One region of the Desulfovectis peckii genome, then DNA from elsewhere that is predicted to be linked to it. Evidence: predicted binding sites of a transcription regulator. Region 1 holds the regulator's gene; the other holds the start of a gene.
The links. Region 1 encodes LexA, which represses DNA repair genes until DNA is damaged. Its sites were predicted from a motif close to CNAACANNTGTTNG; they were not measured.

Region 1 (4,662 bases):
GTGCTTTAATGGCACTGTTTATTATTAATATCAAATTTTTTGTGAATATAATTGCTTATTAGAATGCTAAAGGTTACTATTAATAGTGTTATATGATATTATAATTACAAGCACATTAGGAGGTTGAATTGATGAACGAGTACCGTGTTCTTTCGCCGACAGCCATACTGGGCTACGGGTTTCCGGAAGCCTCGTTTCAAGAGGGATTAAGACGCAATCCCGATGTTATTGCAGTGGATGCCGGTTCAACGGATCCCGGGCCGTACTATCTCGGTGCGGGCGTATCATTTACCAATCGCAATGCCGTTAAACGTGATTTAGAATTAATTATTCATGCCGGCTTGGAACGCGGCATTCCGGTATTAATAGGTACGGCCGGCGGCAGTGGGGCAAATTGCCACTTAGATTGGAACTTACAAATTATTAAAGAGTTGGCCGGTGAGCACAACTGGCAATTTAAACTGGCCGTTATTGAAGCGGAAATGGATAAAAATTTTTTGCTGCAAGAATTAAGGAACGGCAAAATTAAACCGCTACATCCGGCTCCGGAGCTTACCGAGGAGGATATTAATCAATCTGCACATATTGTTGCCCAAATGGGCATGGAACCGCTAATTAAAGCCTTAGATGACGGGGCACAAGTGATATTGGCGGGGCGCTGTTATGATCCGGCGGTTTTTGCCGCTGATGCCGTCCGCAAGGGTTACAATCCCGGTTTGGCCCTGCACATGGGCAAAATTTTGGAATGCGGAGCAATTGCGGCCCTGCCCGGCAGTGGCAGCGACAGCTTAATGGGAACATTAACTGCCGACAGCTTTATTATTGAACCATTAAACAAAGAACGGCGCTGTACCACTACCTCTGTTGCGGCTCACACACTATATGAGAAAACCAATCCGTTAGAATTGCCCGGCCCCGGCGGTGTCCTCAGCCTGAAAAAAACCACGTTTAAGCAATATAGCGAGAGTGCTGTGCAAGTAAAGGGCAGTGAACTTATTCCGACAGATAAATATATGCTTAAGCTGGAAGGGGCTAAAAAAATCGGCTACCGAACAGTTTCTATTGCCGGTTGCCGCGATCAAATAATGATTAAGCAAATAGATGAAATTATTGAAGCCGTTAAAAAGCGCGTTCAAGATAATTTTCAACACCAAGGATATAATTATCACCTACATTTTCACGTATACGGAAAAAACGGCGTGATGGGGGATTTGGAACCGGAACCCGTTCCCGCACATGAGTTAGGTATAATAATCGATGCCGTTGCCGATACACAAGATATTGCGGATACTATTTGCAGCTTTGCCCGCAGCACCATGCTGCATTACGGTTATCCCGGCCGTATTGCCACTGCCGGCAATTTGGCATTTCCTTATTCGCCGTCTGATTTCAAAGTGGGGGCGGTTTATGAATTTAGCGTTTACCATTTGCTGGAAGCAGATGATCCCTTGGCATTATTTCCGGTGAAAATGCTGGAGGTGAAATAATGAGCGCCGTTTCCATTGTTGAATTAGCCAAAGTAATCCGAAGCAAAAATTCCGGCCCTTTTGAACTGACACTGGATATTATTTTTAAAGATGAATTGAGCTATCAAAAAGCAGTGCAGTCAAAAGTAATTAATAAAGAGTTAATTTGCCGACTGTATGCCATTAAAGAGGAGGATATAATCGATATTGTTGAATTTCCTCAGGCATTGGCCATAAAGATAACCATAGTGAGAAGAAGACCCTCCGGTTCAATTGGCGAGACCGATGTTTACGGGGCGCAGCAACATGCGCCGCTTTTAAAAATAAAAATACCTATTTAAGTGAAAATGTTGTTTTTTAGGGAATTTTCAACGTTATTGTAAATCAAATTTCAATTAATATATTTACAAATGTGTTTTGCAAATATATAATGATAAAGTAGCTAACTAAAAGGAAAAGGTGGTTTTAAGCATGGTTCTAGTTAACGATGACCAACCTCTTTATAATATCGGTGTTGTTGCTGAGTTATTAAATGTTCACCCTGAAACCTTGCGCATATGGGAAAAACATAAATTAATCGAGCCGGCAAGACGCAATAAGCAGCGTCTGTACACCAATAACGATATTAAAAGATTAAGATTTATTCACTATTTAATTAACGAAAAGGGATTAAATATTGCAGGGGTACAACATACGCTTGCTTTGTATCCGTGCTGGACCGTTAAAGGCTGTAACGGCGGAAAGCGCGAACAGGAAGGCGGGGTTAACAAAAATAAGCCTTGCTGGAAGGAACAAGATACTTATTGCTTTATCATACAGGATAAGGCCGATTACTGCAGTACTTGTGAACTTTGTAAAGAAGCAATGAAATAATAATACCAGAGTGCTAAAAAGACACCTATACAACATTAGAGGTGTCTTTTTTAATAAAAAATAAATTTTATTGACCTAAAGTAACTTTTTACAATTTTCTCATTAAGCCGATTACTTTGCCGATAATGTTGACGTCTTGTACAATTATCGGTTCCATATCTTTGTTTTCCGGCTGTAAACGAATGAAATTTTTTTCTTTATAAAACCTTTTTACGGTAGCTTCATTTTCTATCAGCGCAACAACAATATCCCCGTTAACGGCATTGGGCTGTTTGCGCACCAAAAGCAAATCTCCTTCCAATATCCCGGCCTCAATCATACTTTCACCGCGTACCCTTAAAATAAACAATTCGCCGTAGCCGGTAAAAGTTCTGGGCAATGTGAAGGTGTCTTCAATGTTTTCTACCGCCAGCAGAGGAAGCCCGGCGGCAACTTGTCCGATAACCGGTACTTCAATAAATTCATCATTATCTACCCTTTCTAATTCAGGCAAATCGTTTAATATTTCAATGGCCCGGGGCTTAGTAGGGTCGCGACGTATATATCCCTTTTGCTCTAACCTTCTTAAGTAGCCATGCACAGTAGAACTGGAACTAAAGCCAACTAGCATACCTATTTCGCGCACCGAAGGAGGGTATCCCTTTTTACGGATATTGTCTTTTATTACTTGCAAAACTGCCTGTTCCCGATCGTTGAGCTCACTATGCAAGTTAAAACATCCTTTCAATAGTTTTGGTTAATTATAGCACAAAACCGGCTAAATGGTAAACGTTTGTTCGCATTGTTGACAAATTTCAATTATTTAATGTTTTGGACACATTTATAGAAGGAATTTTCCGAATTGTGTGGAAATGTTAAATTATTCTAAGGTAAAGTGGTGATTTTCAGTGCTGCCGTTAGAAGTATTGTCTAGTATTTTGGACGCTGTCCCTGAACCAATTGAAGTAGCAGATTCTTTTGGCAATATTATATTTGTAAATAAAGCTTTTAGTGAAATCACCAATATGCCGGCAGAAAAACACATTAACCAAAACATTTTTAAAGTGTCACCTGATGGAATTTTAGCCCAGGCATTAAGCACAGGAAAGGCAGTAACCGGTCAGCGTTTAATTGTCGGTGGCAACAAAATTGAAGTAGTGGCCAACGCCTATCCGATAATTACAGACGGAAAGTTAAAAGGGGCAGTGTTAGTTTTCCAGCAGATTAAAAATTTTATGAGCATCATCGAGGATTTAAGAAAAAGCAACTTCACAATTGAAAACCTATCTAATAAATACAGGCAGGTAACCAGCAGCAAATACACTTTTAATGATATTATTGCCGCCAGCAATGAAATGAAACAGGCAGTGACAGACGCCCAACATGCCGCGAAAAGCGATACCCCGATTTTGCTTTTAGGGGAATGCGGCACAGAAAAGGAAATCTTTGCCCATGCCATTCACAGTGTAAGTAACAGGGGCAACCGGCCCTTTATTACCGTTAACTGCGCAGCGGTTGCAGACGATATGTTAGAAAGTGAACTTTTTGGAACGGAAAAAGGTGCTTTTAATACGGCTGAAAAAGATAAAATTGGGCAAATAGAACTGGCTAACGGCGGAACAATATTTTTAGATGAAATAGGCGCACTGAATGCCCAGCTTCAGTTTAAGCTGCTGCGTTTTCTGCAGGAATCTACTTTTCAACGGGTGGGCGGAGTAAAGCCAATCAAAGCGAATGTGCGCATTATTGCCGCTACCGCTCACAACATACGCCGGTTGATCAGAAACGGCAAATTTAGAGAAGACTTGTTTTATCGGCTTAATGTAATAGAAATAAACATTCCGCCGCTGAGAAAACGTAAATGTGATATCGAACCCTTATGTAATACAATAATAAAAAAGCTCAACCGCAAACTGGGTAAAAGGGTCAAAGGCCTATCACCTAATGCCCTTCTGGTATTGCAAAATTACCGCTGGCCGGGGAATGTCAAGGAACTGTATAGCGTGCTAGAAAGGGTAATGCTAACCTCACAGGATGAATATTTAACTGCCGATTCACTTAAACCTTATTTAGTCGGCTGTACAAATAACAATTCAATTGACATTATGCCGATTGATAAAATGGAAAAAATATTGATTATAAAAGCATTGGAAACTTACGGCATGTCAATGACGGGAAAACGGCAGGCCGCCTCCACGTTAAATATTTCATTGGCTACTTTGTATAATAAGATTAAGAAATACAACATTCCATTAAAGAAAATTAAACAAAAATAACCTTCTTAAAAGAAGGTTATTTTTTATAGCCAACTAATTTTTAAAGTATTGCTGGTAGCAGTAAACTC
Region 2 (4,662 bases), 1.1 Mb from region 1:
GGCGGGCATAGGCGGACAGCGATTCTACATAACGCCGCTGCCCCTCGGCATAAAGGGTGTCAAAAGCCAGTGAACTCTTCCCGGAACCGGAAAGGCCGGTAATTACTACTAATTTGTCACGTGGAATTTCAATGTCTATATTTTTTAGGTTATGAACTCTTGCGCCTTTAACCAAAATTTTGTTCCGCATGATTTCCTCCGTATTTTATAATTGCTCTAGCGGCTTAAGACCGCGCAGTTTCAGTCTCAACTCGAAAATTACATCCCGCAATTGTGCCGCTTCTTCAAATGCCAGCTCCCTGGCCTTTTGCTTCATCTCTTTCTCTAAATCAGCGATTAATTTCTTCAAATCTTTCTTGCTCATTTTATCTACCGGCTTATTGATATTGTATTTAGCCGGCGCTTCCGCCACCTTTGTGGCTTCAATTATATCACGCACCGCTTTGCGAACTGTTTGCGGCACAATGTTGTGCTCAGCGTTATAAGCAATTTGTTTTCGACGTCTTCTTTCCGTTTCATCAATCGCTTTGCGCATCGACATAGTAATCCGGTCGGCATACATAATTACCTTGCCCTCGGCATTACGTGCCGCCCGGCCAATAGTTTGGATCAGTGAACGTTCACTGCGCAAATAACCTTCTTTATCTGCATCTAAAATGGCCACTAAACTTACCTCAGGCAAGTCTAAGCCCTCACGCAGCAGGTTAATTCCTACCAGCACATCAAATTCACCTAAGCGCAAGTCGCGCAAAATTTCCATCCGTTCAATGGTGCCAATATCGGCATGCAAATAGCGCACTTTAACACCCATTTCACGAAAATAATCAGTTAAATCTTCTGCCATCTTTTTCGTCAACGTAGTAACCAGCACCCGCTCATCCCGCTCTACCCGCAATTGGATTTCAGCCAGCAAATCGTCAATTTGTCCTTTGGTCGGCCGCACGCTGATTTCCGGATCCACCAATCCGGTAGGCCGAATAATTTGTTCCACTATCTGCTCGCTGTGTTCCAACTCATAGGGGCCGGGTGTTGCCGAAACATAAATACATTGATTGACACGTTCGGCAAATTCCTCAAACTTCAGCGGGCGGTTATCCAGTGCTGAAGGCAGGCGAAAGCCGTGCTCCACCAAAGTAGTTTTGCGGGAATGGTCTCCTCGATACATCCCCCCTACCTGGGGTATCGCTACGTGTGATTCATCTACAATTAACAAAAAATCATCCGGAAAGAAGTCCAGCAAAGTATATGGCGGTTCACCCGGCGCACGGCCGGTAAGATGCCGGCTGTAGTTTTCAATACCGCTGCAGTAGCCCACTGCCCGCATCATTTCAATGTCATATTTGGTGCGCTGTTCCAGTCTTTGGGCTTCCAACAGCTTGCCCTGCTCTCGCAGTTCTTTCAAACGCTGCTGTAACTCCTCCTCAATAGACTGAATGGCTTTTTCTAATTTTTCACCGGAAGTAGCGTAGTGACTGGCCGGGAAAACCCATATATGATTGCGTTCGCCATAAATTTCACCGGTCAATACATCAAATTCTACTATGCGATCTATTTCATCACCAAACATTTCTACCCGTAATGCCTTTTCAGTAGCTGAGGCGGGAAAGATTTCAATCACATCACCGCGCACGCGAAAAGTACCACGGGTAAAATTAACATCGTTGCGATCATACTGAATATCTACCAACTTACGCAAAATGGCATCTCGATCGTAAGTGCCGCCTGTACGCAGTGACAGCACCAATTTTCGGTATTCATCCGGATTACCTAAACCGTAAATACAAGAAACACTGGCCACAACAATTACATCCCGCCGTTCAATCAGTGCACAAGTTGCGGAGTGGCGCAGCTTATCAATTTCATCATTAATACTGCTGTCTTTTTCAATGTAGGTATCGGTCTGCGGTATGTAGGCCTCCGGCTGGTAATAGTCAAAATAACTGACAAAATACTCTACCGCATTGTGGGGAAAAAACTCTTTAAACTCGCTGCACAGCTGAGCAGCCAGTGTTTTATTCGGCGCTAACACCAAGGTAGGCCGATTTACTTGCGCAATCACATTAGCCATCGTATATGTTTTGCCTGAACCGGTAACCCCCAAAAGCGTTTGGTGCTTCAGTCCCCTATTAAGCCCGTCAACCAGTTGGGCAATTGCCTTTGGCTGATCACCGCGTGGGCTATATTCTGAAACCAGTTGAAATTTGCCGCTCACTCCGTTTCACCTCCGCATAAGATGAGCGTTATCTAACAATTATTTAACCGAATTAATTATAGCATATAAGTCAAAAGGCAACTGTAAAGCCCCCACATTTATAGAAGAAATGCCGAACTCATTCCCGTTAGAGAAATAGTTACCCAGGAAAGCTATCATTGCATATTTGTGCGAAAATAGGGTTACACTCAAACAACCGATTTATCCTATCTTTAATTGCCCAAGGGGCAACTTTACGGGTTTCAAACATCTTGTTATCCCTTACTTTACCACAAACATATGTTCTGGTAAAGGATTAAGGAAAGCAAGATAAGTTTGAGCTTAAGTATTCTACAAGGAATTTGATAACCTAGGCCGGCAAATCAAAGACCGTTAGTTAGAGAAAGGAAAGAAAGGAACGGTCTTATGATGTGACTCCAAAGGTTAGACCTAAAAATCTAACGGGTCACATCACTTAACCGTTCCCTTTTACCATATCCGGACGGAAGGGTCAAGCCCCTTCCCGACGGTAATTTTACCCATGGGCTGTAGGGTTGAGTTCTATCCCTACCCGTTTCACTTATAGTAACCTTGCTTGTAGGCGGCCAAGGCATTTACCTTCGTAAAGAAAACTAAGCTTCCGACAAGCCCGTAGGGCGCAGGCGGAAGCGATAGTTTTCTTATACTATCATCCTTAGTTTATATGATAGTTAGATAGTACAAACACGCCGGCACATATACTTGAACGAGCTCCGCCGCCTCCGGGCGCCTGTGGAACTCGGAGCAAAGCTCCTCAAACAGTCCTCGGCGCTAATCCTCCGTTAGCAATGCTCTTTGAATTAGCCGGCTAATCGTTTGCCAAAAGGGGCCGGCATGGAAGCCGGCCCCTACAAATCAACCGATAATTTTACCTTTCGACTGTATAGGCAGGGTTATAACCCCGCCCCTTCTTGTAAATGTAACCTTAATTTAGCTTCCGCCACCCTGACCTCCTTGGCCTCCGCCGCCTTGGCCACCTTGGCCGCTTTGCTGCTGTTGCTCGCCGCCGGAATCACTTTCGATAGACTGCACCTGCCCGTCAATCTGCACTTCCACTACCTTACCGTCACTGGTAGTAATGCGCAGATTTGTTTTCTGCTGTCCTTGTTGGCCACCCTGCTGGCCTTGCTGTTGTTGCTGCTGCCCTTGCTGCCCCTGTTGTTGTCCTTGTTGCTGAGCCTGCTGTTGTTGCTGCTGTTGTCCCTGTTGCTGTTGACCGCCTTGCTGTTGTTCGCCTTTTGCTTCCATGCGATCCTGCAGCAAATAAATATTCTGCTGATGAACCAGGCGCGGCGGCACAATTTTTGCCGGCACGGTGTAATCACCGTTATCAATAATAGTATCGTATTGAAATGCTCTGCCCTCAGCCATTGTTTTCGCCGCATCGTAAGCCAGTTGGGCCAACATATCCGGACGGTTGTCCACTTCGGCATCATGATCACCGCCGGCAATTGCCTGTACCGCCTTAGGTGCACCGCCGGCACCGACAGTGATCACCCGGTGCTCCATGCCCGTTTGTTTTAGCACTTCTACCGCCGCCATGGCCAAATGGCTGTCATTGGCCAACACCGCATCAATGTCCGGATGTTCACTCAGTATTTGCTGCATCGTTGCCTTAGCCAGGTTTTCATCCCAGCGCGGGTGCGGTGCGGTTTGCAAAATATCAATGTTTTCAATGCCTTCCAATCCACTCTGTACCGCAGCGGTAATTTCCTTGGCCATTTGATCACCGCTGTCGCCCTGAAGCACTACTACTTTCATCGGCAAGCCGTTCTGCAGCGCCGCTGCCGCCTGCTGCTGAGGCGGAATAATCATCTGCTGCCGGCCGGCTTGTTGTTGACCGCCTTGTTGCTGATTGCCCTGCTGTTGACCACCTTGCTGCTGGCCACCTTGTTGCTGGCTGCCCTGTTGCTGCCCCTGCTGTTGTTGAGGCTGCTCTGGACTGATAATCACCTTACCCTGCTCCAACAGCTGCCGGCTTTGCTGCAGTAGCGTTTGCAAGTAGCGCACCTGCAGCTCACCGGTACGCCTGTGATCAGAGGTAATATAGGCATCAACCGGTGTGTTTTCCGGCAAGGTTTCCAAAGCAATCACTTTAATGTTGTTTTGCGCCAGTTGCTCAACCAAATGGGAGCCCACGGAAGGATCGGTCACTTGCAAAATTACTACCTTAACCTTCTCTTCAATTAGCTTTTGAATATCCTTTTGCTGCTGCACCGGATCTCCTTTAGCATCCATCCAGGTTATCTGAGCGCGATCCTTTTTCTTCGCCTGTTCAAACACCTGCTTAATAACCTGATTTCCGTCCCGCTGCATATCTGCCAGGCTGACCCCAATCTTCGGCCCCTGCTGAACAATTGGCTTCTTTTCCTTTTCACCCCAACAGCCGGTAAAAATCACAGCCAATACCAAAATTAAGCATACCATTAATT

Region 2: uvrB (excinuclease ABC subunit UvrB) is a predicted target of LexA. The motif match lies at 2,485-2,498, and genes of this name have one in related genera.

What each region holds. Positions count from the first base shown of each region.
Region 1 covers NZ_AP042409.1:1,113,579-1,118,240, reverse strand. Annotated here, with positions in the region: gene ACZ5NG_RS05635 (acyclic terpene utilization AtuA family protein) at 132-1,487, shown strand; gene ACZ5NG_RS05630 (DUF4387 domain-containing protein) at 1,487-1,807, shown strand; gene ACZ5NG_RS05625 (MerR family transcriptional regulator) at 1,938-2,339, shown strand; gene lexA (transcriptional repressor LexA) at 2,428-3,048, opposite strand; gene ACZ5NG_RS05615 (sigma-54 interaction domain-containing protein) at 3,227-4,594, shown strand.
Region 2 covers NZ_AP042409.1:40,705-45,366, reverse strand. Annotated here, with positions in the region: gene uvrA (excinuclease ABC subunit UvrA) at 1-190, opposite strand, end outside; gene uvrB (excinuclease ABC subunit UvrB) at 206-2,212, opposite strand; gene ACZ5NG_RS00175 (sugar ABC transporter substrate-binding protein) at 3,161-4,662, opposite strand, start outside.